Regions from separate parts of the Chryseobacterium sp. PvR013 genome, predicted to be linked through region 1. Evidence: riboswitches for the same ligand, from Rfam matches in the RefSeq annotation. Region 1 holds a riboswitch; each other region holds the start of a gene.
The links. A riboswitch is a leader RNA that binds a small molecule or an ion and turns the genes downstream of it on or off. The one in region 1 is predicted to bind cobalamin.

Region 2: linked by a shared signal. The riboswitch ahead of JOE44_RS10050 (T9SS type A sorting domain-containing protein) and the one ahead of JOE44_RS23030 (TonB-dependent receptor) in region 1 are both predicted to bind cobalamin.
Region 3: linked by a shared signal. The riboswitch ahead of prpB (methylisocitrate lyase) and the one ahead of JOE44_RS23030 (TonB-dependent receptor) in region 1 are both predicted to bind cobalamin.

Annotation. Positions count from the first base shown of each region.
Region 1 is NZ_JAFIBT010000001.1:5,051,563-5,062,702, reverse strand. Features, by position in the region: gene JOE44_RS23035 (DUF5074 domain-containing protein) at 1-247, opposite strand, end outside; gene JOE44_RS23030 (TonB-dependent receptor) at 268-2,094, opposite strand; cobalamin riboswitch at 2,127-2,305, opposite strand; gene JOE44_RS23025 (T9SS type A sorting domain-containing protein) at 2,442-3,755, opposite strand; gene JOE44_RS23020 (AraC family transcriptional regulator) at 3,910-5,538, shown strand; gene JOE44_RS23015 (tetratricopeptide repeat protein) at 5,535-6,668, shown strand; gene pafA (alkaline phosphatase PafA) at 6,730-8,376, opposite strand; gene JOE44_RS23005 (hypothetical protein) at 8,479-9,264, shown strand; gene JOE44_RS23000 (VOC family protein) at 9,285-9,677, shown strand; gene JOE44_RS22995 (GNAT family N-acetyltransferase) at 9,695-10,231, shown strand; gene JOE44_RS22990 (hypothetical protein) at 10,334-10,567, shown strand; gene JOE44_RS22985 (Crp/Fnr family transcriptional regulator) at 10,699-11,140, shown strand, end outside.
Region 2 is NZ_JAFIBT010000001.1:2,230,825-2,241,964, reverse strand. Features, by position in the region: gene clpP (ATP-dependent Clp endopeptidase proteolytic subunit ClpP) at 1-477, shown strand, start outside; gene JOE44_RS10050 (T9SS type A sorting domain-containing protein) at 804-1,910, opposite strand; cobalamin riboswitch at 1,971-2,161, opposite strand; gene JOE44_RS10045 (esterase-like activity of phytase family protein) at 2,396-3,664, shown strand; gene tpiA (triose-phosphate isomerase) at 3,761-4,519, opposite strand; gene JOE44_RS10035 (TerB family tellurite resistance protein) at 4,557-4,904, opposite strand; gene JOE44_RS10030 (BT_3928 family protein) at 5,006-6,115, opposite strand; gene JOE44_RS10025 (DUF1599 domain-containing protein) at 6,117-6,683, opposite strand; gene folP (dihydropteroate synthase) at 7,092-7,862, shown strand; gene ilvE (branched-chain-amino-acid transaminase) at 8,232-9,104, shown strand; gene ilvD (dihydroxy-acid dehydratase) at 9,284-10,966, shown strand; gene ilvB (biosynthetic-type acetolactate synthase large subunit) at 10,973-11,140, shown strand, end outside.
Region 3 is NZ_JAFIBT010000001.1:2,544,579-2,555,718, reverse strand. Features, by position in the region: gene JOE44_RS11520 (CoA-acylating methylmalonate-semialdehyde dehydrogenase) at 1-478, opposite strand, end outside; gene JOE44_RS11515 (bifunctional 2-methylcitrate dehydratase/aconitate hydratase) at 544-1,995, opposite strand; gene prpC (2-methylcitrate synthase) at 2,030-3,184, opposite strand; gene prpB (methylisocitrate lyase) at 3,171-4,079, opposite strand; cobalamin riboswitch at 4,525-4,718, opposite strand; gene JOE44_RS11500 (hypothetical protein) at 4,967-5,530, shown strand; tRNA gene JOE44_RS11495 (tRNA-Arg) at 5,721-5,794, opposite strand; tRNA gene JOE44_RS11490 (tRNA-Pro) at 5,827-5,901, opposite strand; tRNA gene JOE44_RS11485 (tRNA-Ser) at 5,918-6,002, opposite strand; gene JOE44_RS11480 (N-acetylmuramoyl-L-alanine amidase) at 6,138-7,163, shown strand; gene aspA (aspartate ammonia-lyase) at 7,236-8,636, shown strand; gene JOE44_RS11470 (glycosyltransferase family 2 protein) at 8,653-9,579, shown strand; gene JOE44_RS11465 (glycosyltransferase) at 9,700-10,740, shown strand; gene JOE44_RS11460 (oligosaccharide flippase family protein) at 10,762-11,140, opposite strand, start outside.

The DNA.
Region 1 (11,140 bases):
GAAGAACATCACCAAGGATTTCTTTATTGTTATAACCGTACACATCATCCTGCTTCAGGCTTAAATCTCTTGTCAGGAATGTTACTTTAGCTCCCTGGCTGTTAAAATTCCCTTCATTAGAGATAAAATATCCGTTCTGATAAGTGATCGGAGAGATTTCAATTTCGTCAGAACCATTTGTACATGAAGAGATATTAAACAATAATACCACTGCAAAGAGTACAGTTAAAAGTTTAGTTATTTTCATAATTTATTCAATTTTATTTGTTAAAAATTTATTGCTGCATACACACTATAGTTTCTTTTCGGTAAAGGATAGAAAGCAACGGTTTTATAGTATGTATTGGTTAGATTATTCACTTTAAACCCTAAAGTATATTTTTTGGCTAAGGTTGCAGAAACACCCATATTTAAAAGAAAATAAGGATCTATGGCATCTGATCTTTTTTCATCACTTGTCGTGTAGGTAATACCATTCAGCAGTCCCTGTGCGAAAAATTTAAAGAAGCCATATTCATAATCTATATTCGCCGTCCCTCTGTGCATGGGAACGTAAGGTCTCTGCATCTTCGTTTCTTTATCAATAGATTTTGCATAATAGTATCCTGCATTTGCTCTGAATTTATGATTCCCAAACTGTTTACTGAAAGACAACTGGGATTCCAGCCCGTAAGATTCAAATTTATTGATATTGGATGCCTGCCAGTAGCCTAAAGCAGTGGGAAGCCATACAATAAGATCCGTCACATTCATATAATAAGGAGACAAAGTAAGTTTGAAATCTCCCATTTTGAACTCATTTGTCATATCAAACTGAGTAGAAGTTTCGGGTCTCAGATCTTTATTTCCTCCCGGTTCATAATAAATATCATTAAATGACGGATATCTGAAATTCTTTGATACGTTAAGACTCACATCATACCATTTCAAGGCACTCCATTTTCCGGAGAATGAATACATAAAAGGAGACTTCACATCTTCCACAAAATCTTTCTTAAATCCACCTTCAAAACGCAGGTCTTTCGTAGCAAAATACCTCAACAATCCTGAAATTGAGCCGATATTTCTGCTTACATCAGATATTCCACTCGCGTACCCTTCTCCTTTATTGATCTGAAATTCTCCGATAAGATTAAAATTCCATTTTGAATTCAGGAAATAATTGAAATCATTTTTGAAGATATAATTTTTCCCGGTTCCACCACTGGATTTAGGTTGATTTAGTGAACCGAAATACTGAAAGTTTTCTTCCGTATAGGCTGCTTTAAAGGAGTTGCTGAAATTTGTTTTGTTCCAGTCCCACGAAAGAAGACTTCTTACACTTTGAGTCTTATATTTTGTCTTTGTTCCTGTTTCTTCATACACAGGATAATGCTGTGAAGAATCAAAAAACTGGCTCTGCCATGAAATTTTATGATCATTCGTTATCTTGTAGGAAGCTCCTGCATTGAACGTAGTATTGTAATAATTTCCGTTTCTGTTAATATAGTTCAGATCGCTTACCTTATAATCATTTTCACTTACAGAATAATTTCCGGAAGCTTTAAAACTGAACCTTTCATTACTGTAAGAACCTTTTACAAAATTATTATAGGTATTAAAAGAAGCAACCTCTGAAAATAAAGAACCATGGAAACCTTTGTTAAAATCAAGGGTATTATTCAGGTGAATACTTCCTCCGATAGCACCACTTCCATACACCACACTTCCGCCACCGGCTTTTATACCGATCTGATCATAGCCGAACAAAGCAATATTATTGATATCTCCCTGTCCCAGAAAACTGGAATTGATATTAATCCCATTCCATACAAATGCTGTCTGCTGAGCGGTAGTTCCTCTGAATGAAGGTGAAGAAACAGCACCACGACCATTTTCTTTAATAAAAACCTGCGACTGAAATCTCAGAAGCTCCGAAAGATTACTGGAGTTTTTCTCGGCATCTTCCGCCGAAATTATTTTTACAGGATGAAAAAGTTTAACCCTGTTCATCTGGTTGTCGAAAACATAAATAGTATCGATGGTTTTCTCTTGTCCAAAAAGAAAGCAACCATACGATGAAAAAAGCAGTACTAAAGATCTTTTTATATCCATACTTTTTTACTTTTCCTCCGAAAGCAATATGTTTTTTTAATTATAATTCCGGCAGGTCTCCTGACTTTCGCATTCTGCTCCTTCCCGTTTTTATACAGTGGTTTTTTGCAGAAACTTTTGTTGCGATTTACAGTTGCGGGGACAGTCCGGGAGTTACACCCGATTCCCTTTTCATTCCAAAATACTGGAAACCAAAATTTTTGCAAAGATAGTTTTTTATATGTATCCGCCCAAAACCATACGTATGCTTAAAAAGCCGGTCTTCTTATGAGGTGAAACAAAAAAAGAACAGCTGCTTTCAATATTGAAAACAGCCATTCATCCCACTACTTTACTATTTATATATGTTACTTTTTAATCAGTTTATAAGTCTCTTTTTTACCTCTTTTCTCAGAGTATTGTAAAATATAATCTCCTTTTGACAAGGATGAAACATCAATCTGTCCTTCTACAGCATTGAATGATTTCACCCTTTGTCCAACCATATTATAAATTTCTGCGTTCTCTATTTTTCCTGTTCCTTTAAAATATAGAATATCAGCAACTGGATTAGGATAAATACCTATGCTGTTTTTTTCTTTTACAGCATCATTGATGGATAAAAATTCAGAAGTATCCAGATAAAAAGCGATCATCTGACCTGAAGCATTTGTTCCTGAACCGGCAATTTTCTTTCCGTCCTGTGAAATAGCCAGAGGAAGTCCCATTGTTACTCCATTCGTTGCAATTCCTAAAGATGCTGCATAATCATTCAGATTAATCCTTCCGGTAGCAGAAGTCCAGATAAAACCTTCTCCGGACATGGGAGGAGCACCAAATGCTCTGTAATATCCGATAACTTTTTTCCCATCAGCAGAAATTCCTGTTGCACCCCCTTTGAAACTGAAAGAAGCATTAGGATGGGTGATATACGTGAGCCCGCTTACAGTATTCCAAACATAGGGATTAGGATTTGCCGATCCTATGATGGTATTTCCGTCTGCAGAAATCCCTCCTGCTTCCCCTACATTATTCCCGTTATTATCAGTAATAAAACTTTCTACTCCATCCTGCCATTTTGCACCGCTTCTCGTACCGTTTGATTCATCCTGCCATCCTACAATCACTGTTCCTGCTGCATTAATTGCATTTGCTCTTGAACTGCGTCCGGAAACAATACTTCCAAGATCTACCATTCCGTTCACTTCATCCCATTTCACAGCGTGGGCATTCGCGGCAGTAAGAAACCCCAGCCCTACAATTGTATTTCCGTTGGTAGTCATTCCCCAGGTAGAGCTTACACTTCCGTCCCATCCGGTAGGAACAAGTCCGCCCCGGTTTACCCAAGTGGCAGCAGCAACATCATACGTTGATATTTCATTAAATCCTGTTGCAGTATTGGTAATGGAAGATGATATTTTAGTTCCGTCATTCGAAACAATAGTTCTTCCTGCAGCCGGATATCCGTTTGAAATAGAACCTATCTGTACAAGTCCTCCTGCTGCATTCCATTTATATATTCCTCCTGCGCTGGTATGCATACTTACCATTCCATTATCAGAAACTGCACCTACATTATAATTTCCTAAACCTATTACAGTAAGCTGCGCCTCTGCAAAACAAAATTTAAGGAAAATACAAGCCATCAATATTTTCATTGACATTCTGTAAAAATTTTTCATATTTTATTATATTTAGCGTTTCGAATTGGTGGAAACAATATTAATACAATATTTAGCCTATCCAAAGAAATAGGCTTTCATAATTCGTGAATTTCAAAAGAATTTAATTTTTAAAACACTCATAAACAAACAGATACAAAACAACATTTTGAATATGGATTTTACCAGAACTATTCAAAAAAACACAAAAAACAAATTACCAGAACAAAAATTATTTCAAAACAGCAGAAAAATATTCCTGTTTATTTTTATTTACAGCTCTTATTGTATCAATGGACAGTCCGGTCCGGACTTTACTATTTTAGCCGATAAGGCATTTCTCAAGCTCTATCAGAATTCTGACGAATGCATCAGTTATACCCAGGGAATTCTGGTTAGTGATCAGAATACGGAACACAAAATTGTGCTGCAAAATATTATTTCACAAGCTTTTGCCATGAAGGGCGATTATGTACAGTCTGTGAATATTTTTGCTCAAAAAGAAGATAATGGTCAGGCAAATGATCTTTCCTATGATAGGCAGGTCTTCAGTGATTATAATCTTGCGGATCAGTATCAGAATCTGGGGTTGTACAACCAGTCAAAAAGAATTATTTCTCATCTTTTATCTGATCAGAAGCTCCTTAAAAGTAATGATCCGACTTTAAAAGTCACTACCGCAAAACTGTATCAGCTTCAGGCTTTGAACTGCGGAATCAACAGGGATTATCCAACAGCATTGAAAAACCTTGATAAAAGCAATCAATACCTCAGTGGTCATAATGAAGAGAAGAAAATTTTAAAAATCGAAAACAGGATTTTCCAGTCTTCATACCTACTGAAGCAAAATAAACTCCCTGAATATAAATCCCTTATAGAAAGTGTCATTTCAGATCTTGAACATCAGAAAAACAAGCCTTTTCTGCTAGGGCTGGCTTATGAGAACTTATCCCAGTATTATTTCCTGAAACAGGATTATACAACAGCTATTGAAAAGCTGGAAACCGGGCTTGCATTGATTGAAAACCTTCCTTTCAACAATTTAAAAATTAAAATTTACGAATCACTAGCCCGTACTTACTACGCTATTCATAATGATGCAAAATACCATCAATACAATAAACTTTATACTGACTTAAAAACAAAAACAGATGTAAGTTCGAAAGAAGGAATACGGTATCTTGTGAAACTCGTTGAGACCAACCAGAATAAAAACATTGAATTTCAAAAACAGATATCACTCAGGTCTTCCCTGTTTTTGATTATCATTTTATCTTTGATTGTTATAGCCCTTTTTACCTATTTTTTACTCGTTACAAGCAAAAATAAAGATTTAAAAAAGCAATTTGATTTCTTTGAAAAACAGATCAGCCAGAAACCTCAACCTATTTTAATAAGCAAAACTCCTGCAGCAGCAAAAGATTCCGGATCTACCAAAATCTCCAGGAAAAAAGAAGATGAAATCCTCCAAAAGCTTGAAGAATTTGAAAAATCTGACCGCTATCTGAATAAAAATATGTCACTGTCTATGCTTTCTTCACAAATGGAAATCAATACAAAGTACTTATCCGAAGTTATCAATAATAAAGAAAAAAACTTCAACGGATACATTAACAAACTAAGGATCAATCACATTGTACAGTTATTAAGAAGTGATACAGCTTTTCTTAACTATAAAGTGAGCTACCTTGCAGAGTATTCAGGATTTTCATCCCACAGTGCCTTCACAACTGTTTTCAAATCCGTCACCGGAATGTCTCCCAATGCCTATATTCAGGAAATCAGTAAAACTAAAGCCGTATGAGACTATTTTTAAAAATACTATCACTGCTGCTGATAGCTTTTTATATTTTTACGAAAGCACAAAAGACACCAGACAGTGTCTTAATAAAAAAGGCTAAACTTGAAATTTATGACAACCCTGATAATACCATTAGAATTGGGGAACAATTATTAAAGAAATCTCATGATGTAAAGACCTCTATTAATCTTTATATGCTTCTTTCCACAGCCAATATTGCTAAAAGGAACTTTGAAGAATCGTTAAAATATATTTTAAAAGCAAAGGAACTTTCCCAGAAAACCAATGATCCCAAAAGCCAGTCAGGAGTACTGATCTCAGTGGCTATACAGTATCAGCAAATGGAACTTTTCAGCAAAAGTCTTGAAACATTGAATGAAGCCGATCAGTATATTGCAAAAATTCCGGCCAAAAATCCAGAAAGATATAGTGAGACGGCTGCAAGCTACGCCATAAGAGGAATGATTTATAAAAGCCAGTCCAATTCAGAAATTGCATTGGAAAAATTTCTGATTTCTATACAAAATTATGAAAAGGTTCCCGTGAAGAAAACTACTTATTCCAATATGAGTGTGGTGTATTACAATATTGGATATTGCTATCTTAATCTCAATCAAATTGACAAAGCACAGGAAGCTTTTTTACAATCTATCGCCTTCGCCCGAAAGAATTATGCTAAAAGTCTGGAAGCCTTTGCCCTGAAAGGAATTGCTGAAATCCATAAACAAAAGCATGAAAATCAATCTGCCATAAGCCTTTTACTAAAAGCTGAAAGCCTTTGTAAAAATACCGGAGATATTATTCTGAATGAAGGACTTTACAAAGAATTGGCTGATAATTATCTTGCTATGGGACAGCAAAATCTCTATCAGCAGTATAATAAAAAATATCTGGAAATGCGTTTCAAAAGAAAGCAGAATGAACTGAAGTCCATTAATCAGGTGATTGACAATCATAATAAGGAAACTGCATTGAAAAGTAAAGATCTGAAATCTTATTATCGCTACATTAAAATTATATCTGTTCTGCTGGGGTGCATTTTTATCGTTATCCTTTTATACTTTATTATAAAAATCAGAAAACAGAATAAAAAGTTTCAGAAAGAGATACAGCAAATGATAAGAACATCATAAGCTCTGAAAATAAAAAAACATTCCGGATAGGAATGTTTTTTTATGATCTGTAATTTTCAATTTATCTACCAATAACCTCAGTGATCGGGTTTCCTACATTTCCACTTGGGAACTGAATTTTCAATAGAGAAGATACAGTAGGAGCAATATCTGTCATGTGATATTCTTTATTGCTTTCTCCTTGTTTCACGCCCCATCCCATAAAGATCAATGGAATATGTGAGTCATAAGAATTCCATACACTGTGTGTAGTTCCTGTTTTAGAATATGGAGGAAGCATAGAATCGTGAGAAATTAACTGGATATCCCCGCTTCTCTGTCTGTTGATCCCATTGATAATTCTCTGTTTAATTGGCTCCGGAATACTCGCTTCCTGAACTCTATCTACAGAAACAGCATATAAAACAGTAGGATCTTTCTCAATTTCTTTTACAGCAAAGTTTCTAACGTCATCCAACTCAAGCTTGCTATCTGCCAATACTTTTCTGTTGAAATAAACCTGGTAGTTATCAATGGCATTGACCAATTTATCTGCTCCGAATTTATCTTTCAGTTTTTGGTTCAGATTCTTTTCAGCATCTTCCCCGAAGAAACCTGTAGTGATTTTATGTTCTTTAAGAAATCCTACAGAATGTGCTCCACCGTGGTCAGCAGATAGGAAAACCGTATATTCTCCTTTTCCTACTTTTGAATCCAGATATTTGAAGAATTCTGCTAAATCCTGATCTAATCTGATATACACATCTTCTACTTCAATAGAATTAGGTCCGAATTTATGTCCTGCATAATCTGTAGAGGCAAGGTTGATGGCTAAAAAGTCTGTAACAGCATCTCCACCCAGTTTTTCACCTTCAACAGAAGCTTCGGCTAACTTTAACGTCAACGTATTTCCGAAAGGTGTATAGCGGATATTATCTTTTTTAGTTTGATAGTCTTTTGCTAAATTACTGTAAGGGAAAGTAGGTGTTTTTGCACTTCCCAACAGGCCTTCCCAAGGCGAATTGTCCGGTGCACTTTCCGTATATTCATTGATTGGAAGTAAAGTATTCCAACCGTTGGCTACTAATTTTTCAGGAAGATTCTGAGAGTTGAATGATTTTACCCATTGAGGAAGGTCATTCATATACCAGGTACTGGTAATAAAGTTTCCTGTACTGTCATCAAACCAGAAAGCTCCGTTTGGCGTATGTCCGGCAGGAAGAATAGAAGCACGGTCTTTTAAAGAAACTCCTACTACTTTTCCCTGGAAGTTGGTGGCCAGCCTTAATTCGTCAGTCACCGTAGTAGACCAAAGATTTTTTGGAGAATGGCTTCCTGTTTTTACATTGGTGGTTCCCACGGGCTGAACGCTTTCATCCGCAGTACAGTACACTCCTTTTCCTGTTTCCTTATCCGTCCAGTCGTTTCCTGCAATTCCGTGGATAGCCGGTACAGATCCTGTATAGATACATGTATGTCCCAAAGCCGTAATGGTAGGAACATAAGGAATATGTACATTATTCAAAGAATATCCTGTATTCAAAAGTCTTTTGAAACCGTCATTACCATATTTACCATAAAAACGGTATAAATAGTCCCAACGCATCTGGTCTACTACCAGACCTACAACTAATTTGGGTCTTTCCAGTTGAGTATTTTTGTTCTTCTGTGCATTGATTGTAACTACGGACAATAAAGTAGCTGCCGCAATTGAAATGTTCCTAAGCATCCAAGTAAATTTTTATTGATGACAAATTTAAGGGTTTTGAAAGTTTTGGAGTATGAAATTTTATTTAAATTTGATTATTGTACAATTATCAATCAATCTTCTATGATTTTAGGCATATACTGGTATTTCAAATTTCCGGATCATTTATATGACTTTACGTTTTTCAAATTCTATCCGGGATATGGCGGCCATGCTGATAATCCGGCTGAACTGGCAGCAAGAGTTCAGGTTAAAAATACAGATGATTTTATAATGAAACTGGAAGAACTGAAATCAGGCTTTAACAAAACCTATCTACATGTCAATACCGATGGGAATCAGTTGATCCTCAATATCGGGGACCATATGCTTTTTGATTTTCACTTTCAGTTTGCCGTAGAGATTGAAGAGCTATTGATCCGTGAAAATGCAATACTATTAGATTCAAGCCCTCCTTTCACCCTTCAATCCAGTAAAAGCTATCCTCCTGAAAGAGAAGAATTCAAAAATATAGAACACCGGTTCATTCAGATGGTGGGTTCAGATTTAAAAAAAAGTAATGCTGAAAATTATACGGCCAGAATTGACTGTAATCTACCTTTAGAGCATAAACAAAATCTTATTAATGATTTAGTACAGATTTGCCGGGAGGAAAATCTCCATGTATTCTATTATCATGATTCTGATTTTAATGCTCATTGCAACCTGATGCTGTTTTTCAGCAATGGCAGGCAGAAAAAAGAGAATATCCAAAAGGTTGATATGAATTCTTTTGGAAGTAAAGTTCGTCAAATTACCCGGAAATTCCCTCTTCATTTCGGTCATTTCGGAAGCTTTAAAGAATATCCTTTACAAGGGCCTCATGTAGTGTTGATAGCAGATGAGGAATATATTTTAAACAAAAAATAAAACTATTTAAATTCAATCCTATGATCAAATTCAAATATGTCATTCTCTATGTGGAAGATGTAGAGCAGTCTATGAATTTTTATAAAAACACCTTTGGTTCTGAAATAAAGTTCATTACCCCTGAAAAAGATTATGGTGAGCTATTGACGGGAGAAACAACGCTGTCATTTGCTTCTCTCAGTCTTGCGAATTCCAATATTAGAAAAGGATTTTTAAGCTCAAAAACTCAGGATAAGCCTTTCGGAATAGAACTGGGATTTACCACAGACCATGTTGAAGCCCTGGTGGAAAAGGCCATAAAAAACGGAGCTGTTCTTTATGAAGATATCACGGTAAAACCATGGGGACAAAAAACAGCCTATATCCAAGATCCTGATCATTATCTGGTAGAAATCTGTACTGAAATTCAATAAGTATAAAAAAATTTGATGTGGAAATAAAGAAATTACAAAAATTATCCTCTAATCCAAGTTTAGAATGGGGACATAACGGCTATACAACAGAAATAAGATACATCGTTTCATCTATAGAATCCGGAGGCTCTTTTGAGTTTATTTTAAAAGAAAAGTCTTTGCCTTATACCAAAACCTGGGAAACAACTTCTGAAGAACTGGAAGAACTCAATACAATTATTGAAAAGGAAAATTCTTTCGGTGCTTTTGTTGATGAAAAACTTGCAGGCTGGATTATTGGTGAACACAGGACATGGAACAACAGCTTTTATATTGAAAATATTCTGATTGACGAAAAGCACAGACGACAGGGAATCGGAGTCAACCTTATTAAAAGTGCGATCAAAGAAGCCAGAAGATTAAACTGCAGAGTTATTGAACTTGAAACACAAAATACCAACTATCCCGCTATACAGTTTTACAGAAGAATGGGATTCACTATTACCGGACTGAATACAAGGCTCTATGAAAATGCAGAGGAAATCGCACTTTTCATGACTTTAGATGTAGAATAAATCTCAAAATCTTACCCTCTTTTAATTCTAATACGTTAAAACACTTGTTAGTGTGTTAAAAATTTTATACATTAGTAATCAACAAATTAAAATCTGATTACTATGAAAAACCTTAAAAAACTTAAAAGGAATCAGCTTGTACTGATCAGTGGAGGTGACACTCCCTATGCATTATGTGATATGGATGGAAATTGTCCGCCTACTATAGGCTCTTACTATTGTAGTGACGGTACCTGTTACAGGGTTTCCGGTGGTGGCGGTAGCAATCCCGGATGTAACGAACCTATGCGCCTGTGCCAGGAATGGGAAACAGGATGCGGATGTGTTTATATGTAAAATATTTTTGTTAGATAAAATTTTGTTGAGGGCGGTTTTTACCGCTCTTTTTTATGACCTTTTCAAAGGCAAGACATGCTTACATTCTCCGGCAATTTCATTAATTTCGCAAAAACAGAAACTCCAATATCATGGAAAATCTTCTGAAATATATCAGATCTCTCACCCTATTTTCTGACGAAAGCTGGAAAATACTTCAGCCTGCTCTTTCGGAAAGGAATTACAGGAAAAATGAACTGATGTTACAGGAAGGTGAAATCTGCAACGCCTTATTTTATATTGATAAAGGATTTTGTAAGAGCTATTATGAAATAGAAGGAATCATAAAAAACACCGGATTTTTCTTTGAAAATGAAGTAGCAACCAATATCAGCAGTTTTGGAAGTGGTCAAAAGTCTGAATTTAATATCATCGCTTGTGAAGATCTGCATGTTATTATTTTTGATAAAACAAAATTATTTGAAGCAGCTAAAAATACACCTGAAATTGAAACACTAGGCCGCCATTGTATCCGGGAATTTGCTTCCAGACAAGAAGAATTTTCGAATCTGTTCAAACTTTATACAGCAAAAC
Region 2 (11,140 bases), 2.8 Mb from region 1:
GTAGCAAACATCGTTACAGCACAGCTTTTATTCTTAGAAAGTGCAGACCCTTCAAAAGATATTCAAATCTACATCAACTCTCCTGGTGGTAGCGTATATGCAGGTTTAGGTATTTATGACACCATGCAGATCATTAAGCCGGATGTAGCAACAATCTGTACAGGGATGGCTGCTTCAATGGGAGCTGTATTATTGGTTGCCGGAGAAAAAGGAAAGCGTTCTGCGCTTAAGCATTCAAGAGTAATGATCCACCAGCCTTCAGGAGGTGCTCAGGGAGTTGCTTCTGATATGGAGATCAACTTAAGAGAGATGTTGAAATTGAAACAGGAGCTTTATGAAATCATCGGTCATCACTCAGGACAAACGTATGAGTGGGTAGAGAAATCTTCTGACAGAGATTATTGGATGACTTCCGAAGAAGCAAAAGGTTACGGAATGGTAGATGAGGTTCTACAAAGATCTACAGAGAAAAAATAATTGATTGTAAAATCATAAGAAACCGCACCATCTGGTGCGGTTTTTTTTGTAGGATTAATTATGGATTTAAGCTGTATTTACTGTGTGGATTCCTGCGGAACGACACAATTGAAATGATGGTTTATACATAAAGTTTGTCATTCCGTAGGAATCCAGCCGCAATTATTCATGAAGAAATACTTCAGAAATAATTACAATCCAGACGATATTTCAATTAAAGACGTAAAAATTCCCATCCTTTGGAGGGGTGGCAAAAATTCAAAGAATTTTTGACGGGGTGGTTTTCTACACGCATTCATTAAACAACAACAATTAGGCACTTTTCTTTATTTTTTAACAATCTTATGGATCACAGAACCACTATTGGTTTTAATCTCAACAAAATAAACTCCTGAGGATAAAGATCGGATAGGAATCTTCAACTCCTGAGAAGTTATTACTTTCTGTCCTGTAGCAGAATAAATATTCACTTCTTTCAGTTTCTCATCAGTTTCAATCTGAATAAAATCACTGGCCGGATTTGGATAAATGCCGAATTTTTTCTTTGTAACGGAAGAAATACCTAAAGTCAGTTGTGCTTCAGTTGGAGTAAATGGTCTTCTTTGTCCGAAGCTTAATCCTAACCAATCGTTATTGCTCAGCTGAACCTGAGATAGATTTGCTTTCATTTGCCAGCTTGATAAATCTTTTCCTTTATACAATTTCCAGCTGTCCGATCCGGAAGTATTCCCGGTAAATGAATTTAATGATAAGTTAGAAATCTGATTGTTCGCTGATGTAAAATTAAAATAGGAAATCTGAGTCTGAACCAGCTGTAGAGCCTGCTCTGCAGTTATACTTCCGTTATATTTAATTCCAAACACAAAAGAATTGGCATTTCCATTGGCATTGTCTGTCCCAAAATCAATAACTATGAGGCTTTTATTATTTCCGGTTCCCACCCAATGAGTAACCTGAGAGGGAGTAAACCATGAAGAACTATAAGCCGGAACAGGAGGAGAAGGAGGGATGTCATAATGATCAAGGCCATATGAAACTCCATACCATTTTCCGTCCACTAAAGGAGTATAGCCTACACCGTTGTTCCATGTCATGCCGGATGTACTGGATCCGGACCATGTTATCCAGCTGTCATCAATGGTGGATGTATGATGGTTATAATTAAGAATAGAAAGATATCCTGTGGGAATATCAACGTTCATTTGGGGTTCTGCTGCCACAATTGCATTGATAAGATCTTCCATCAATAAATCATTGCCATCAAAACGGTATCCCCATGCATAAGAATTGGGAGTACTGCTGTCATTAAAATCTGCAATGAAATAGGCCTTTTTAGAACCGGTTCCTACCCAAAATTTAATGTCGTTTTCTGTAAATTGGGCCGACAAAAGCTGCATACAAAGCAGTAAGAAAAAAAGATAAATTTTCCTCATGATATTAATTTAAAGTTTTATTCCCGAAACTTATCTTCACGGGGAGAAACAATTCTTTCTCTGAAGTCAGTATTCTAAGGCAGGTCTCCTGGCTCACATCTTACAGCTTCCTTCCCGGATTTCCCTCCAGTGGATTATTATGCTATAAGTTTAAACAGTTTACAGTTGCGGGTACAGCTCAGGATTTGAATAGTATTCTCACCTGATTCCCTATTAATGAACATTGTTCAGCCTTAAAACGCTGCAAATATATCATATAAATTGATGAGTCTGTTTTGTGAATTATTTTTTTTCAGATATCCTTAAAAAATTGATTTTCATATTGTTTAATGATTTGATTGTATTGTTATTGTTTTATTTTTAAATCCTGAATTTTTCTGTTTATATTCAATTCATTTTGTAGATTCTAATGTTAAAATACAATTATCATTATATTCAAGATCAGTTTACAATCAGTTTATACATTCGCAGCCATAAAATAGCATATGAAAAAATTACTATGGTCTGTTGGAGTACTGGCAGTATTGGCCTCATGTAAAAGTGATGATGACACAACAATAATGAATCAGGATATTAATTATTCCAAACTTCCTCAGGAGTTTCCATTTACAAAACTGGCTACGATTAACGGAGTGGATGTTATCAACGGCGGATTTGGTTCCGGAGCTGCAGCTCACCCTACAAGAAAAGGTGAATTTTATGTCATTACAGACAGAGGTCCAAATACCGACTTCCAGAATGGAAAAAAGTTCTTAGCACCTAACTTTACGCCAACGATTATGCATTTTAAAATTAATGCTGACGGGAATGTAGAGGTTATCAAATATATTAAGCTTAAAAATCCATCAGGACAACCTATTACAGGTCTTCCAAATCCTGTAGGAATGGGAAGTACAGGAGAAATTGCTTATGATGCTTCCGGAAATGTTTTAGGTACTGATCAGTACGGTCTTGACAGTGAAAGTATTGTAGCAGCAGCCGACGGTACATTCTGGGTTTCCGATGAATACGGACCGCATATTGTGCATTACAGTGCAGAGGGAGTAGAAATGGAAAGAATAAGCCCGATAGGTGTAAATACCGGATCCAGAAAACTACCTGCCGTTTTAGCCAAAAGAAGGGCCAACAGAGGGATGGAAGGATTGTGTATTACTCCGGACGGAAGAACGCTGGTAGGAACCATACAGTCGATGATGCTGGTACCAAGCAAGGCATTGGCAACCAATACTACTTTAACGAGAATTGTCACATTTGATATTATTACAGGGCAGACCAAGCAGTTTTTATATAAACAGGATGGAGGTGCTTCGGATTCGGTTTGTGATATTACGGCGTTAAGTAACAACGAATTTTTAGTGATCGAAAGAGACGGAAATTTTGGTTCCCAGGGAGGAATTAAAAAAGTATACAGAATCAATCTGAGCAATGCAACGGATGTAAACGGAACAGATATTACTGCTATGGACGGTATGAAAGTGAATGGAAAAGCTTTGGAACAGTGCTCATGGGATGAAATTACCACTGCCGGAATAAAAGCTGTGACCAAAACATTGGCTGTTGATCTTGTTGCAAAACTGGGGTATGAGCATGATAAGTTTGAAGGGATCGTTTATTTGGGAAATAATAAACTTGCTGTTTTCAATGATGATGATTTTGGAGTAGTGGATGATGGAAACGGAAATCCGAAAGCTAAGATTCTTCCTAAAACAGGGAAGGTAGATAAAGGAACGATGTATGTAGTCGATATTCAATAATTAGATTTTTTTAACGGAAAACGGCGGCATCGAAGATGCCGCCGTTTTTATGTATCAATAGGAGCAGACTTAATCCGGGACCTGTTTTTTTTGATATTAGTTAAAACCTTCAATAATCTTAGAGAAATCCTCTAATTTCAAAGCAGCTCCTCCAATAAGACCTCCGTCAATATCCGGCTGAGAGAAGATTTCTTTTGCATTGTCTGGCTTCACAGATCCTCCATAAAGGATTGAAATTTCATCAGCAACTTCCTGTCCATATTTGGCAGCAATGATGCTTCTGATATGTGCATGGATTTCCTGAGCCTGCTCAGGTGTTGCCGTTTCTCCTGTTCCGATAGCCCAAACTGGTTCATAAGCAATCACTACTTTTTTGATCTCTTCAGCAGAAAGTGTGAAAAGAGCCACTTCAGTCTGATTCTTTACCACATCAAAGTGCTGTCCTGCTTTTCTCTGTTCAAGAGTTTCTCCATTACAGTAAACAGGAATAAGGCCTTTATCAAGAGCTAATTTGATTTTTCTGTTACAGTGAGAATCTGTTTCTCCGTGATACTGTCTTCTTTCAGAGTGTCCGATTAATGAACCGGTAGCATCGATAGATTCCAGCATATCTGCAGAAATTTCTCCCGTGTAAGCTCCACTTTCATGCTCACTCATATCCTGAGAAAATACTCCGATCTCATCCTTTTCAAAGATGTCTTTTGCCATCATTAAATATAATGCTGGTGGTGCAATCCAAACCTCACAGTTCGTAGCATTATTGTTTTTATAGCTTAGTAACTGAATCATCAATTGTTGTGCATCAATTACATTTTTGTTCATTTTCCAGTTTCCTGCAACTATTTTTCTTCTCATAAGATTTATTATATTGATTTATTTACTTTTTTCGCGTTTATAATCCCCAAAGGTTCTTTAGTAAAACATAGAAAGTATGCTCTTCTTCAGTTACTTTATTATCTGCTTTAATAAGTGATTTTGCAAACTGAACAAACTTTATACGTTCTTCTTCTGTAGAATCTTCGTGGAAACATCTTGCATGGAATTCAAAATGATCTTTCCATTCTTCAGGCTGTAAAAGAGCAAGGGTCTCAAGCTCATTGTCAAGATTCATTCTGAACGGGAATTCATCTGCCAGGTACTGCTGTACAAGCATTCCCTCCTCAGGAGCAAACTCTCCGTCCACAGAAGAAAGGATCATTGATAAGTGATAACCAGCGATTGATTTATTTGATTTTTGCATGAGTAGTTGTATGTTTAAGTTTAGTGTTTAAAGTTGATAATTGATAATTGAGCTATGATTATCCCTTCTATCATTTATAATTCATCATTCATCATTTATAATTAATTAACGTAGTCCTTTGCAGGCTGTTTGTCAATGATTTTTCCATTTTCAAGAATCAGTACAAATGGGTTGCTTCTTGCTATTGTTTTGATGGCAGTTCCGTCCATCATTAAATTTTTGATGGTTTTAAAAGTATTGGGTTCCGTAGAAACGCCATAGAGAAGAGCTCCTTTCTGAGTTTTTACTTTCGCTTCTACTTTCTGAAGAAGATCTGCAGGAACATCTTTGGGATGGTAAGAGAACACCAAAATTGCTTTCGGAGCATTAATGATCTCATTGGTAGCGTCCATTCCTGTAGGGTCTTCAATCTTAAATTTCACAATTTCAGACTTGTAGCCCTCTTTGGTTAGTACAGATTCATTCTTGCCTTCTTCAATTTTCCATGGAGAACCTTCTGCCCAATATTCTGTTTTTTTGATATAATCATCCTGATTTACTTTTACAACAGCTCCGGTTTTCTGATTTTTCAGAGAATAGAAAGTCTTGTATTCAGAAGGATTTTTTTCGATTTTTACTTTTTCACCTTTAATATCTGTTCCTATTTTATAATCACGGAAATCTATGATCGGTTCATGCATAATTCCTTGCGCCATCACGTAGATCATTCCCAGTGAAAAGACTGTTAAAAGGATATATTTAAATGTATTGGAAGGCTCTTTCTCCGTAACTCCATACTCATCTTTTTTGCGGAATTCTTTTCTGTAAAGAACAAATAGTATAATCAATCCTACAAGAAGGACAACATCTTTAAGGAAGCTCTGCCAAGGCGTGAATTTGATAGCATCACCAAAACATCCGCAATCGGTTACTACGTTGAAATACGCTGAATAAAATGTCAGGAATCCAAAGAAAATACACAGGGCAATTAATATGGATAAGGTAAATTTAAGCTTTAATTTAAGCAGCAGCATAAATCCTAGGAAAAGCTCCAGTACCACTACAATGATGGAAAACAGCAGGGCAAACTTTTCTAAAAACGGCATATTGAAAACCGGAGGGGCAAAATACTCTTCCATTTTGAAAGAAAAACCTACCAGATCCACGGCTTTTACAAAGCCTGAAAGGATAAAAATAACAGCAATAATAAAGCGTAATAAACCTTTGAGCATATTAAATATTTTTGGGTTCGAATTGATTTTCTTGTTCTGAGAACTTAATCAGACAGAAGACAGCGTAATTCAGCATATCGAAATAGTTGGCATCAAGACCTTCTGAAACGATTGTTTTCCCCTGATTGTCCTCAATCTGTTTGGTTCGTAATACTTTCTGATAAATAAGATCTGTGATGGAAGAGATTCTCATATCTCTCCAGGCCTCACCATAATCATGATTTTTTCTTTCCATTAAAGCTTTGGCTTCATTGGCATATTTGTCATACAGACCTAAAATTTCTTCTTTATTTTCATTAAAATCATTGGAAAGACCTTTCTCTAGCTGAATAAGTCCAATGATAGAATAGTTTACAATTGCGATAAACTCACCTTCCTCACTCTCATCCACCATTTTTTTATCAGTCATCTGCAACGTACGGATTCTATTGACCTTGATATAGATCTGATCTGTAATAGAGCTGGGTCTTAAAACCCTCCATGCTGCACCGTAATCCTGTAATTTTTTACCGAAAAGATCACGGCATTCACTGATAATTTTCTCGAACTGTACTGATGTTTTTAGCATAAATTTTCTTAATCTTCCAAATATACGAATTCGGTTTTAGATTTTTGAATTTGAAGAGCTGAGTTTGTGTGTGAGAGGGGGTGAGAGTGGGAGAGTTTGAGAGTTTTTAGGGTTAGAGATAAGAATTTCAAAATTCGATTTACTGAGTTTTAGGATTTGAAAGTGCACATTTAGCTTCCAGCCTCCAGCTTCATGCTTCCAGCTTGCAATTTCTAATTTCCAGCTTCTAACTTCTCATAAAAACTGATAAATCACTAATTTTGCAGAATAGCCAAAATCATTTATCATTTATCACTCATCAATAATAATCTCATGCTCTCCAACCCTCCAACTCTCCAACCCTCAGACCCTAAAACCTATTCAATCAACTGTAACGGTCGTTTAGTACAACTCGACACTCCAAAAATCATGGGAATCCTCAATCTTACGCCGGATTCTTTCTCTGATGGTGGAAAATTCAATAATGAGAATTCAGCTTTAAAACATGCGGAAAAACTATTGAATGAAGGTGCTGAAATATTAGATGTCGGTCCTCAGTCTACACGTCCCAATGCTGAATTTTTGAGCGCTGATGAAGAAATAAAACGAATCGGAAATCTTATTTCTCTGATCAAAAAAGAATTTCCGGAAGCCCTGATTTCTCTGGATACTTTTTATGCAGAAACCGTAAGATTCGGATTTAATGAAGGAATTGATCTGATTAATGATATCTCAGGCGGTCAGTATGATGCAGAAATGTTTGATACAGCTGCAGAAACGAAACTTCCTTACATTTTGATGCATATAAATCCTTCCTACGAAACCATGCACGATAAAATAAAGTTCGAAGATATTACGCTGGAAGTGAACCGGTATTTTTCCAAAAAAACAAAAGAACTTTTAGAAAAAGGAGTGAAGGATATTATTCTTGATCCCGGTTTTGGGTTCGGAAAAACAGTGGAAGATCAGATGAAAATGATCCACGAAGTTGAATATCTGGGATTTGGAAAATTTCCTCTTTTAATAGGTATTTCCAGAAAATCATTTATCTATAAACCGCTAGGGAAATCTTCTTTGGATATCAATGATGAAACACAGAAACTGCACCTAAAAGTTTTGGAACAGGGCGCAAAGATTCTAAGGGTTCATGATGTGGCTCAGGCAAAGGAAACATTGACTCATTTTTTACGAAAAAAATAAAAAGTGTGAAAAAAACTTGTGAGTAATTAAAAAGTTTATACATTTGCAATATGAATTTTACGAATCAGAAAAATATTATTGTCATTTCTATTATTGCTGTTGTCATTAACAACAGTAAGGAAACGGCATTTTAAATAGATTTTAATTTAAATTATATATAAAACCGTTTCAAATTATGAAACGGTTTTTTTTGTTTTAATTTTTTATAGTAAAAAATATGTATCAGTTATTATCAGTAATTATTATCGTCATTATTATTCCCTTGCGTTTGTGAGAAGGAAGATGTATGACTGTACATATATTGAGCCCTCTCACACTGTGAGAGGGCTTTTTTTATTCCCATTTTTTAAATTTTTTAAACCTTATAACATGTATTACAACGACGACACGATCATCTACTTTGACGGAAAATTTAGGAAAGCCAAAGAAGCCGGAACAGACCTTTACGGACAATCTCTGCACTATGGTTACTCTGTTTTTGAAGGAATTAAATCCTATAGCACAGATCACGGACCCAGAATTTTCAAAGCAAAAGAACATTATGAAAGACTGAAAAGATCTGCAGAACTGATGCATATTCCCTTTGATTATTCCGTGAACCAGCTTACAGAGCTTACGTATGAGCTTCTGGATCGTAATGGTTTTACGGATGCTTATATCCGCCCATTGGTTACATGTTCGCCCAATATGTCACTTTCAAAAGGACAAAAATCTTATCTGTCTCTTCTTGCCTGGGAATGGAATAACGGATATCTGGCAGACAAAATGAAAATCATGACTTCGCCTTTTCAGCGTCCTAATCCTAAAGCCTTTAAGGTTGAAGCCAAAGTAGGTGGACATTATGTAAACTCGATACTGGCGTGTCAGGATGCCAAAGACAAAGGCTATGATGAAGCGCTGGTATTGGATGAGGACGGAAATGTTGCAGAGAGCTCAGGTGCCAATGTTTTCTACGAAAAAGACGGAGTTTTATTTACTCCGGGCAAAGGAAGTATCCTTCCGGGAATCACAAGACAAACGGTTATGGAAATCTGTGATGAACTCAACATTCCTGTGAAAGAAACCTTCTTTAAACCGGAAGAAATGCGTGGTGCTGATGCAGGTTTTTTCTGTGGTACGGCTGCAGAGATTGTTGCCCTGGATTCCCTTGATGATGTTCCTTTTAGCAAAAACTGGGAAGAGACTGCCAGTAAGAAAGTACAGCAAGCTTATTTGAAACGGGTAAGAGTTTTGTCATTGTAAATTTAAAGAGTTTAAATGATTGATTATTAATTAAATATGTCTGTTTTTGAAACGATTGGATATTGTAGTTTTCAGGAAATTTGAAAATGAATAAAATATAACAAGCTGTAGTTTTGGGGCAAAATTAAGTAAAGAACTAGATTTTTAAATGATGAAAGAACATCAAATGCATGATAAATATGTTAAATAAATATTCAAAAACATTCACGCAGAACAGTGAACAACCCGCAGCCAAAGCTATGTTGTACGGGATAGGATTTACAGAAGAAGATATGCACAAGGCTCAGGTCGGAATTGCCAGTATGGGCTACGACGGGAATACCTGTAATATGCATCTGAATGATCTGGCTAAAATGGTAAAAAAAGGAACATGGGATCATGGATTAGCCGGATTGATTTTTAATACCATTGGGGTAAGTGACGGGATGAGCAATGGAACAGATGGAATGCGCTATTCTCTGGTAAGCCGTGATGTGATTGCAGACAGTATCGAAGCGATCTGCGGCGCACAATACTACGATGGATTAATTGCTCTCCCAGGCTGCGACAAAAACATGCCGGGAACTATTATTGCAATGGGAAGACTCAACAGGCCATCGATCATGGTGTACGGAGGAACTATTGCTCCCGGCTGCTACAAAGGGGAACAGCTCAATATCGTTTCTGCATTCGAAGCGCTGGGTAAAAAGATTGCTGGAGAAATCACAGAGGAAGATTTTGATGGAGTTGTAAAAAATTCTTGTCCCGGTGCCGGAGCATGTGGTGGAATGTATACAGCCAATACTATGGCTTCCGCTATAGAAGCATTAGGAATGAGTCTTCCATATTCTTCTTCCAATCCCGCTTTGAGCAAGGAAAAACATGAAGAATGCCATGAGGCAGGAAAATATCTCAAAGTATTACTGGAAAAGGACATCAAACCTTCAGATATCATGACCCGCAAAGCTTTTGAAAATGCTCTTCGCATGATTGTTATTCTAGGAGGAAGTACCAATGCTGTTTTACATTTTATAGCCATGGCAAAAAGTGTCGGAGTACCTCTTACTCAGGATGACTTCCAGAAGATGAGCGATGTAACTCCGGTATTGGCAGACCTGAAACCTAGCGGAAAATACCTGATGCAGGATTTGTATGAACACGGAGGAATACCATCAGTAATGAAATACCTTTTAAAACAAGGATTATTACACGGTGATTGCCTGACTGTAACCGGAAAAACACTGGCTGAAAATTTAGAAAATGTTCCCGATCTGGATTTTAATAAACAGAAAATCATAAAACCTCTGTCAGAACCTGTAAAAGCTACCGGACACCTGAGAATACTATACGGAAACCTTGCAGAGAAAGGAAGTGTAGCCAAAATTACAGGAAAAGAAGGTGAACGCTTTGTAGGAAAAGCTCGTGTATTTGACGGCGAAAAAAATCTTATCAGAGGAATTCAGGATGGAACCGTACAGCATGGTGATGTCATTGTAATCCGCCATGAAGGTCCCAAAGGAGCTCCCGGAATGCCGGAAATGTTGAAACCTACCAGTGCTTTGATAGGAGCCGGTCTGGGAAGCAGCGTTGCTTTGATTACCGATGGAAGATTTAGCGGAGGAACCCACGGATTTGTGGTAGGACACATCACTCCCGAAGCTCATGAAGGAGGTCTGATAGCCTTTGTAAACAATGATGACCTGATTGAAATTGATGCTTTAAACAATATCATACAGCTCAAAGTTTCAGAAGAAGAAATAGAAAGAAGAAAAAAAGGATGGCAAAAACCACCACTTAAAGTACAGAAAGGACTGCTTTATAAATATGCATTAACAGTATCATCAGCCGCAGAAGGCTGTGTAACAGACGAAATCACTCAATAAAAGTATATGGAAAACCTGAATTTATCAACAGAAATACAACTTAGCGGAAGCCGCATTATTCTTGAAGCTTTTCTTCAGGAAGGAGTGAAAACCGTTTTCGGATATCCTGGAGGTGCCATTATTCCTATCTATGACGCTCTTTATGATTATAAAGAAAACCTGAAACACATTCTT
Region 3 (11,140 bases), 2.5 Mb from region 1:
TCCATAAAGGGATCATTGCAGGAAAATTGAAGGGTGTAATTCCTGCACATACTCCAAGTGGCTGGATATAGCTGTAGGTGTCAACACCTCTTGCTACATTTTCTACTGTTTCTCCCATCATGAGGGTAGGAATGTTGCAGGCATGTTCTACCACTTCAATTCCGCGCCATACATCTCCCATGGCATCCGGGAATGTTTTTCCGTTTTCTTTGGAAAGGATTTCAGCAATTTCTTTTTGGTTTTCTTTTAAAAGCTGCTGGTATTTTAAGAATAATCTGGCTCTTTCCGGAGTAGCTACTTCTTTCCATGTTTTGAAAGCTTCCTGAGCAGCTTCTATGGCTTGATCTATTTCAGCCAGTTCCGTGAGTGGAACTTCTGCAAGGGTTTCCTGTGTTGCAGGATTTTCTACGCGAAGATGTTCTGTCGCTTTACTTTCTGTAAAATTTCCGTTGATTAATATTTTTACTTTTTGTGACATGATGTTTAGATTGAGAGTGAAAAGTTGAGAGTGAAATGAATATTTACTCTCAACTTTTTATTACATTATATTACCAGCAAATCAACAAATTCGTTGACATCTAAGTTGACAAGAGTATCATATTCTAAAGAGTTTTCTAATACAATTCTCTGTTGTTTTTCCGGGAATATTCTGGCAAGGTTTACTTTATATTTCTTGATCAGTTCAGGAATTCCTTCGTCTCTTCTGCGTTTGTGGCCGATTGGATATTCTACAACAATTTCGTCTAAAACAGTTCCGTCGTTTAATTCTACCGTTAAAGCATTGGCAATGGAACGTTTTTCAGGATCATGGTAATCTGTAGTGAACTGTACATCTTCTACACATTCAATTTTATCACGAAGAATGTCGATTCTTGGGTCTGTTGCTATATTGTCTTCATAATCAGCAGCTGTTAACCTTCCGAAGATCAGTGGAACTGCTACCATGTACTGAATAGCGTGGTCGCGGTCAGCAGGGTTGTTCAACGGTCCTTTTTTATCAATGATACGAATACATGCTTCGTGGGTACGGATTGTTATTTTTTTTATGTCTTCAGCAGATTTTCCTGATTTTTTTAACTGATGATGTAAGGTCATAGCTGCTTCTACAGCCGTTTGAGAGTGGAATTCTGCAGGGAATGAAATTTTGAACAATACATTTTCCATCACATAAGAACCGTATTCTCTCTGGAATTTGAATTCATTTCCTTTAAAAGACACATCATAGAATCCCCAGGTTTTTGCTGTTAATACGGATGGATAACCCATTTCCCCTGTTTTAGCAATAAGGGCTAAACGTACTGCTCTTGAAGTAGCATCTCCGGCAGCCCAGGATTTACGGCTTCCGGTATTGGGAGCATGGCGGTAGGTTCTTAAAGACTGTCCGTCTACAAATGCTAATGAAACGGCATTGATTAGTTCATCACGGGTTAAGCCGATCAGTTTTCCGACAACGGCTGTAGAGGCTAATTTTACCAATAATACATGGTCTAAACCTACTTTGTTGAATGAATTTTCCAATGCGATAACTCCTTGAATTTCATGGGCAATGATCATCGCTTCCAGAACCTGTTTCATTTTAAGCGGAGCTTTTCCTTCTGCAATATTTGTTCTTGAAAGCCAGTCTGCTGTTGCTAAAATTCCGCCCAGGTTATCTGAAGGATGTCCCCATTCAGCGGCCAGCCAGGTATCATTGAAATCTAGCCAACGGATAATTGCTCCGATGTTGAAAGCAGCCTGTACGGGATCCAGCTGAAATTGTGTACCCGGAACTTTAGCTCCATTCGGAACTATGGTACCTTTTACAATGGGTCCTAAAAGTTTGGTACATGCAGGATAGGTAAGTGCTTCCAGTCCACAACCTATCGTGTCTAATAAACAGTAGTGGGCTGTTTTCCATGCTAAATCATTTTTGATTTCATAGTGTAATACATAATCTGCAATATCTGTTAATACCTGATCCGGCTGTGGCCTTTCGTTTGAAATGTGTGATGACATCTTTATTTTTTAGTTTAATTATGAATTGATTTTTTTATTTTCTGTTTTCGATGGATACAAAGTCTTTATTTTCGGGACCTGTATAATTGGCACTTGGACGGATAATTTTCCCATCCTGTCTTTGTTCGATAATGTGTGCGCTCCATCCTGTGACTCTTGAAATCACAAATAGCGGAGTGAACATCAGGGTAGGAACTCCCATCAGGTGATAAGATACTGCGGAGAACCAGTCCAGATTAGGGAACATTTTCTTTTCTTCCCACATCACAGTTTCCAGCCTTTCAGCGATATTGTACAGCAGCATATCTCCGGCTTCTTCGGAAAGTTCTTTCGCTACTTTTTTGATGACTACATTTCTTGGGTCTGACAGGGTATAAACAGGATGTCCGAATCCTATAATTACTTCTTTGTTGGCAATACGTTTTCTGATATCTTCTTCTGCCTCATCAGGAGAATTGTATCGGCTCTGGATCTCAAAAGCCACTTCATTGGCTCCGCCATGTTTAGGGCCTCTCAAAGCTCCGATAGCCCCTGTGATACATGAATAAAAGTCTGATGAGGTTCCGGCAATGACACGCGCGGTAAAAGTAGAAGCATTAAACTCATGTTCGGCATACAGATTAAGGGAAATTTCCATTGCTTTCACCCATGAATCAGGAGCTTTTTTACCATGTAAAAGGTGAAGGAAATGTCCGCCAATAGTATCATCATCAGTCTCTACATTGATTTCTTTACCATTGTGGGTATAGTGATACCAGTATAAAAGCCCTGAACTGAATGATGCTAATAATTTATCTGCAATATCTCTTGCTCCGGCTACATTGTGATCATCTTTTTCCGGCTGAATACTTCCAATTGCTGAAACCATTGAACGCATGACATCCATTGGGTGGGCAGCTGCCGGAATACTTTTTAAAATATTTCTTACAGAGTGAGGAAGGCCTCTCAATGATTTTAATTTTGCTTTATAGTTTTTGAGTTGAGCTTCAGTGGGCAGCTGACCATAAATAAGCAGGTAAGCAACTTCTTCAAATTGTGCTCTCTCTGCAAGATCCAATATATCATAACCTCTGTAATGGAGATCATTTCCACTTTTCCCTACACTGCAAAGAGCGGTATTACCTGCTGTCACTCCGGAAAGTGCTACGCTTTTTTTAGGCTTAAATGTTGGTTCGCTATTCGTTGACATGAGTATTTTGTTTAAAAAGGTTATCTAATTTTTGTTCATAATCGTGGTAGCCAATACTTTGATAGAGTTCTTCTCTTGTCTGCATTGTATCTAGCACATTGGCTTGTGTTCCGTCTTTACGGATATGTTGGTATACATTCTGTGCAGCTTTATTGGCAGCTCTGAAGGCAGAAAGAGGGTAGAGGACGAGTCCTACACCTGCATTTTTCAGTTCTTCTACAGTGTACATTTTGATCATTCCAAATTCCGTGATATTGGCTAGTACAAGAATCCCAGTAGCATCAACAAATTTTTGATAAAAGCTTAAATCAGGAACTGCTTCAGCAAAAATGAAATCTGCACCGGCTTCTTTATAAGCGATGGCTCTTTCTAGCGTTTTTTCCAGTCCTTCACTGGCAAAAGCATCTGTTCTGGCTCCGATCACAAAATTTTCATCGGTACGGGCATCTGCTGCGGCTTTAAGCCGGTCCACCATTTCCTCTTTGCTTACGATTTCTTTTCCGGGGCGGTGTCCGCAACGTTTTGCTCCCACCTGATCTTCAATGTGAATGGCAGCAGCTCCGGCTTTGATTAATGATTTTATCGTTCGGGCAACATTAAAAGCGGAAGGTCCAAATCCTGTATCAATATCTACCAAAAGTGGTAAATCACAAATATTAGTAATACGCTGAACATCTATGAGTATATCATCCAGAGTTGTAATTCCTAAATCAGGAATTCCTAAAGACCCTGCAGCAACACCTCCTCCTGAAAGATAGATGGCATTAAAACCAGCCTGCTGTGCCAATAATGCATGGTTTGCATTGATGGCTCCAACAATCTGAAGGGGATTTTCTTTTTCCATAGCCTCCCGGAATTTTAAGCCGGGCGACTTCCAATTTTCATTTTTGATCATTATAATATTTATTGTTGAGTTGAAATTTGTTTGTCATTAAAGAAGCGGAAGAGCTGTAAAGACATCGCTTTTGAGTAAAAAGTAAAAAGTAGGAAAGGAGTTGGGGAATCTTCCCATTGTGCAGATGTCGGGAATTTTGAGAACCTCTGATTGTACAGGTTTGTAAAATAAACCTGTTGGAACTCCACGAATAATTAAAATTGCTTTGGTACACCTTATCCCTTTTTACATTGATTAAAATCCTATAAAAAGTTCTCTGTAAACTTCGCGGTGCTTTATTAAGAAAGAAAAATTACGGAAAGGGGATACGAATGAGCTACAGAATCATGAGAAGTACACAACGTACGCTCATATTCATCTCAAAAAATAACACAGTTTGATAAAAAAATTATCGTACTATATCCATATCGCATCATACCTGACTGTAAGCTTCAAATCGCGAAAGCATCGTCAATACGAAATAGGCAGGTCTCCTGACTTGTAACTGTTTTTATCATCCTTCCCATATAAAAAATATACAGTGGATATCAATTGATAAAAACTTTTTGTATGTTACTTACAGTTGCGCGACAGTTCGTGATTTACACACGATTCCCTTTTAATACACAGCTAAGTGTAACCAGTTTCGGTTGATAAAGAAGGTTTTAAGAACTCCTTGGTGGTAAATATAAGTATTTTATAATAACGAAAAAGATATTTTATGTAATCAATAGTTTTTTTAATTTAATGTATTGAAAATGTTTTAGTTGTAATCTGTGTTTTGGGAGTAGAACAGCTTGTTTGTGTTGTTAAATTAATATAAAACATGACCATAAAATTAAAGATAGTTAATAAATTTGCTGTTCTATTTTTATTTTACAAATCTTATTAACCGAATATAATTGACCATGGTAGAAATTACAAAATTTAAACAAAACTTGAATCTGCAGGAAATTCCGGTAGAACTGGAAAAACTGATCTACTTTCAGAATACTATTTCCTCGTATGAAAATTATTCACAAGGTTTTGGTGTTTTAATTGATGATAAATCCGGATTGAAAAGCTGGAGTGAGGACGAAAATTTTCTGAATAATTTACTGCCTTTTGCACAGGCGAATGGTTCCGGTTCCTTCTATGCCATTTGGAATAACGGAGTAGAGCAGCCTTTAAATAAAATGCCTGTGGTAGTTTTTGGGGATGAAGGCGGTGTTCACATTGTGGCTGAAAATATACTGCAGTTTTTGCATCTGCTCACTTTTGACAATGAAATTTCAGTAGGGCTTGATGAAGCTTATTTTTATAAAGAGGAAGATGATTATGAAGAGAGTGAAGGATTAAGTGAATATTTAGCCTGGATGAAAGGAGATTATGGGCTAAGCCAGATTGAAGAACCTGACTTATTGATTAAAGCTGCTCAGGATAAGCATAAAGAACATTTTGATGAATGGTTGGGGCAATATTTCGAATTATAAATTTTATGATAGCTCCAATAAACAAAAAACCTCACAATAAAAATTGTGAGGTTTTTTTGTGAGCGCGAAAGGATTCGAACCTTTGCCGTCCCGATTAAAAATCGGGATGCTCTATTTTGTGAGCTATAAAAAGATTTTTGATTAAGAGTAAACACAAAAAAAGACTCACTGTTTCCAGTAAGTCTTTAAGTGAGCGCGAAAGGATTCGAACCTTTGACCGTCTGCTTAGAAGGCAGATGCTCTATCCAGCTGAGCTACGCACCCATTGAGTAGTTTTGAGAAAACTACTAAAACAGTCGGGGCGGCAGGATTCGAACCTGCGACCTCCTGGTCCCAAACCAGGCGCGATGACCGGACTACGCTACGCCCCGAATATATAAAAAACAGCGGAGGGTAAGGGATTCGAACCCTTGCGACACTTTCGCGTCGACAGTTTAGCAAACTGCTCCATTAACCACTCTGGCAACCCTCCTTTTTGTTTATTTTTTAATGATCGTTGTTCCGTTATTGCGAGTGCAAATATAGAACAGATTTCTTTATTTACCAAATAAAATTCAAGAAAATTTTGTGTATTTTTGAAGTAATAAATCATTCAAAAACCAAACTGATGCGTAAGACATTATATATCATCGGATTAAGCACATTCGTTTTTTCTTGTACTTCTCAACAAAATGTAAAAAAAAATACATACAAACCGAAAACCCCAATAACACAGGCGAAACCAACGGTTAAGGTAACCCCTCCGGTGGCTCCAAAACCAAAAGTAGTTTCTGATCATGGAGTAGATTTTTTTACTACTAATATAGCAGACCCAACAAAAAATGATAATACGATAAGTTATGGTTCTATTGTATCTGCAAAACCAGGTGGCTATAAAGTGGTAAAGACTTATTTTCCTGCGGTTGCTCAAAATTTCAGGCAACGTTATCTGATATTACATTATACCGCAATTCCGGATGATAAATCTATTACCGTTCTTACCCAGCAGGCGGTGAGCGCTCATTATCTCGTAAATAATACAGGAGATAATGAAATCTATCAGTTGGTAGATGAAAACAAAAGAGCATACCATGCAGGAGTAAGTTCATGGAGAAATGACAAAAATCTTAATGATACTTCTATTGGGATTGAAATTGTAAATGCCGGCTATACTACAGATGCTACAGGAAAAAGAACTTTTGCTCCTTTTAGTGATGAACAGATAAGAAAAGTGGCAGCACTGGTTAAAGATATTGTAACGAGATATCAGATTCAGCCTAATTATGTACTTGCTCATTCAGATATTGCTCCTACAAGAAAACAGGATCCGGGACCTATGTTCCCATGGAAAAAGTTATATGACGAATACCAGATTGGGATGTGGTATGATGAAGCAGCCAAGCAAACTTATCTTGAGGCAGCACAGGCAGACATCACGGCAAGATATAATGAATCCAGCTTTATTTTCCTTATTCAGACTTCATTGCAGAAATTTGGATACGGATTGGAGCCTAACGGAACCTGGGATGATGCGACTAAGAAAACCATTGAAGCATTCCAGTACCACTTCCGTCCACAAAATTATGACGGAATCATGGATGCGGAAACATGGGCAACACTGCAAGCTTTAAATCAAAAATATCCCGTAAAATAATTCAAATTAAAGCGCATCGGTTAGATGCGTTTTTGCTATCTTTAAACGATCAAAAACAGTAAAATATCTGTAATGGAAAATTTCAGAAAAGAAAGTGATTTATTAGGCGAACTGAATGTGCCTTTAGATGCTTATTATGGGGTTCAGACACAAAGAGCTATCAACAATTTTAAAATTTCAGGACAGCTTTTGTCTTCTTATCCGGATTTCATAAAAGGATTGGCGTTTGTAAAAAAAGCAGCTGCTAAAACCAATTATGAACTAGGGCTTCTAGACGAAAACCTGTATTTTAAAATAGCAGAAGCATGTGATGAAATTGTAGAAGGGAAATATCATGAGCAGTTTCCGGTAGATATGATTCAGGGTGGAGCAGGAACTTCCATCAACATGAATGCCAATGAAGTGATTGCCAATATCGTATTGGAAAAATTAGGAAAAAATAAAGGAGAATACGAATTCTGTTCACCTAATGATCATATCAATCTTTCTCAGTCTACCAATGATGCTTACCCTACAGCAATCAAAATGGGATTGCTTCAGATGAATATCGGACTGGTAGAAAAACTAGAAAGGATTATTACCGCTTTCCGCGCCAAGGGACAGGAGTTTCATGATGTTATCAAAATGGGACGTACGCAGCTTCAAGATGCCGTTCCAATGACTTTGGGACAGGAGTTTGAAGCCTATGCTGCTACTTTGGAAGAGGATATTTCCAAGCTCAATAACAATGCAAACCTTTTTGTAGAAGTGAATATGGGAGCAACGGCTATCGGAACAGGATTAAACGCTCCGGTAGGATATGCCACTCTTTGTGCTAAAAACTTAGCTCAGATTACAGGATTCCCGATTGTTTCAGCTCCGGATTTAGTAGAAGCTACTCCTGATACAGGATCTTATGTTATCTACTCTTCAGCAACAAAACGTCTTGCCGTGAAATTATCAAAAATATGCAACGATTTAAGATTACTTTCATCAGGTCCAAGAGCAGGTCTTTTTGAAATCAATCTTCCACCAATGCAGCCTGGATCTTCTATCATGCCAGGTAAAGTAAATCCGGTGATTCCGGAAGTGGTAAACCAGGTTTGTTTCAAAGTATTCGGAAATGATCTTACCGTAACTTTCGCTGCAGAAGCAGGACAATTACAGCTGAATGTAATGGAACCGGTACTTTCTCATGCCATCATGGAAAATATCAACTTCCTTTGCAATGCCTTAGATACCCTTCGTGACAAGTGTGTAGTAGGAATTACTGCCAATAAAGAAATTTGCCTGAATATGGTGAAACACAGCATCGGTATTGTAACAGCATTGAACCCTTATATCGGGTACAAACAGTCTACACAGATTGCAAAAGAAGCACTGGAAACCGGAAAAAGCGTTTACAACCTTGTTCTTGAAAAAGGAATTCTTTCTCAGGAAAAACTGGATGAAATCCTTGATCCGAAAAACATGCTGAAACCGCATAACAAATAAATCCTATCAACGATGAATGATCAATGATAACGGATATCCTAAAAAGCTTCTTATCATTGATCACTCATCATTAATCATTTATAATTCCGTGAGGTTTTTAATTATAATTCCTGCCCATAACGAAGAAGACAACCTCCCGTGTACTCTTGATTCTTTACAACAGCAAAGCTGTAAAGATTTTAAAGTAGTGGTGGTAAACGATGGTTCTACAGACAAAACACCTGAAATCATCCGGAAATATACCGAAACTGATTCCCGTTTTGAAACCGTTAACCTTCAGAAATCTGAACATCAGCCGGGATCTAAAGTGGTTCATGCTTTTAAAAACGGACTTCAGACCCAATCTATGGCTGAGTTTGATATCATCTGTAAATTTGATGCCGATATCATCCTTCCGGAAAATTATCTGACAGCAGTAGAAACTGCTTTCGCCAAGAACCCTGAATATGGGCTGGTAGGAGGACTTCTGTATATTGAAAAAGACGGAAACTGGGTGTACGAAGGGAATTCCAATAAACATCACGTAAGAGGTCCTATGAAAGCTTACCGAAAAGAATGTTTTGTTCAGATCGGTGGTTTAAGGGAAACGTTGGGCTGGGATAATATTGATTCCATATTACTTGATAATCTGGGATGGAAAGAAGTGGTGCTTCCGGAGCTTCATGTGAAACTGATTAAAGTAAAAGGAGCTGATTACACCATACGTCCGGCAGATTATTATGGAAGGTATTTTTATTTCCTGGGACTGAACAGGTTTCTGGCTTATATTGCCTCTTCCAAAGAAGCCATGAAAAGCAAATCTGCTTCATTTTTCTTCGATATTATCAAATCTTATGAGAGTTGCAGATCAAAGAAGCTGGAGCTTAAAATTACTAAAGAAGAACAAAAAGCGGTTAATGATCAACGTTGGAAAATGTTGAAAAAGAAATGGCTGAAGATGTAGAAGATGATTTTTTATACGTTGTAAATGCTCATCAATAGAAACGGTTTTTAACTCGTTTAACAAAAAAATAAAGATTCCATTGGCTTTAGCCAAAACCTAAGATATAACTCTCACCAACCTGTGAAAAAAATAGCTTACATAGAAATAGACACGCACGCAGAAATTGCTCAGGCTTTCATGAATATTATGAAAGGGGCTCAGGATTTTGCGGTAGACTATTATTTTTCAAAAAGAATCAAAGATCAGATCAGTCATAATGATGAAGCGGTGTTTTTATCAGACAGTTCTATGATTCTTGATCAGCTGAAAGGGAAGGGATATGATCTGGTGGTAATAGGTACAGTTCATCGCTATTTCAATACATTTTTAGCCATAACCAGAAAGTACAACACGGCAGTCATTGCTCATAATCTTAATTTTATAAAAGCTTCAAAGCTGGATCTGATGAAAAGTGTTTTCAAAGGAGATGTTATTTTCAGACTGAAATTATGGCTGAAGGAAGGACTATTCTACAAAACCAAAGTTTATCAGGCATCAAGATCTCTTTTCGTACTGGATGATGCTTTGATTTCAGAGAGATATCAGCTTTTACCTCTGTTCTATACCAGAGATTTTGACAAGAAAAAAAATGAAAATCTTGTCGTGGTAATTCCTGGTGGCGTTTCACAGAAAAGAAGAGATTATGCTTATATTTTTGAAACAATTCAGAATCTGCATACAGATCAATCTTGTAAATTTATATTCCTGGGAAAAGCCAGCGGACATGAATTAAAACAACTTGAAAATCTGTCTAAAAAATGCCCTGAAAATATTGATATTACCTATTTTTCTGAAAGAGTTTCTTCTGAAGACTTTGAGAAATGGATGCAGAAAGCAGATGTTTTGTGGTGCCCGATTCAGCAGGATACAGAGTTTTTCAGCATGAAAGAAGCTTATGGGCAGACTAAAATGACGGGAAACCTGGGTGATGCCATAGCGTATGGAAAACTGGCTGTTTTCCCAAAAAATTACCCTTCAAAAACTGACTTTATTATTCCTGAAAAAGAAAATATTCTTGAGCAGTTAAAGACACTTTCAGACACTCCGTTTGATTTTTATACAACCTATAGCAAGAAAGAAGTTCAACAGAAAATGGAACAATTCTTACAGGGGCTAATCTGATCTTCTTTGCCTTAAAATGCCCTATTTAATCTTAAATACACTCTTAATAAACCTCATATTCAGATAGTCTTCAATCGGGAATATTTTTGTGAAATAATTTCCTACATAAATGAGTATCAGGACAACAGCTGGTTTGTAAACGAGATTCAGCAGATTACTGTCGAAGTTCGGAAGGACAATAGCTACTGTAATGGCCAGCGTGCAGATAATAGAGACAAAAATCATTTCAATACTTAAAGGAGAAACTTTAAATACAATATAATTGAAAATGATTTTTACAACATTGTAAATGGTAAGGGAAATCGCTGTAGATAAAGCAATTCCAATCAATTTAAGATCTGTATTCTTAATGAAGTAATAGTTAAGTCCGATAGTAAGTCCGGCCAGTAAAAGCATGACC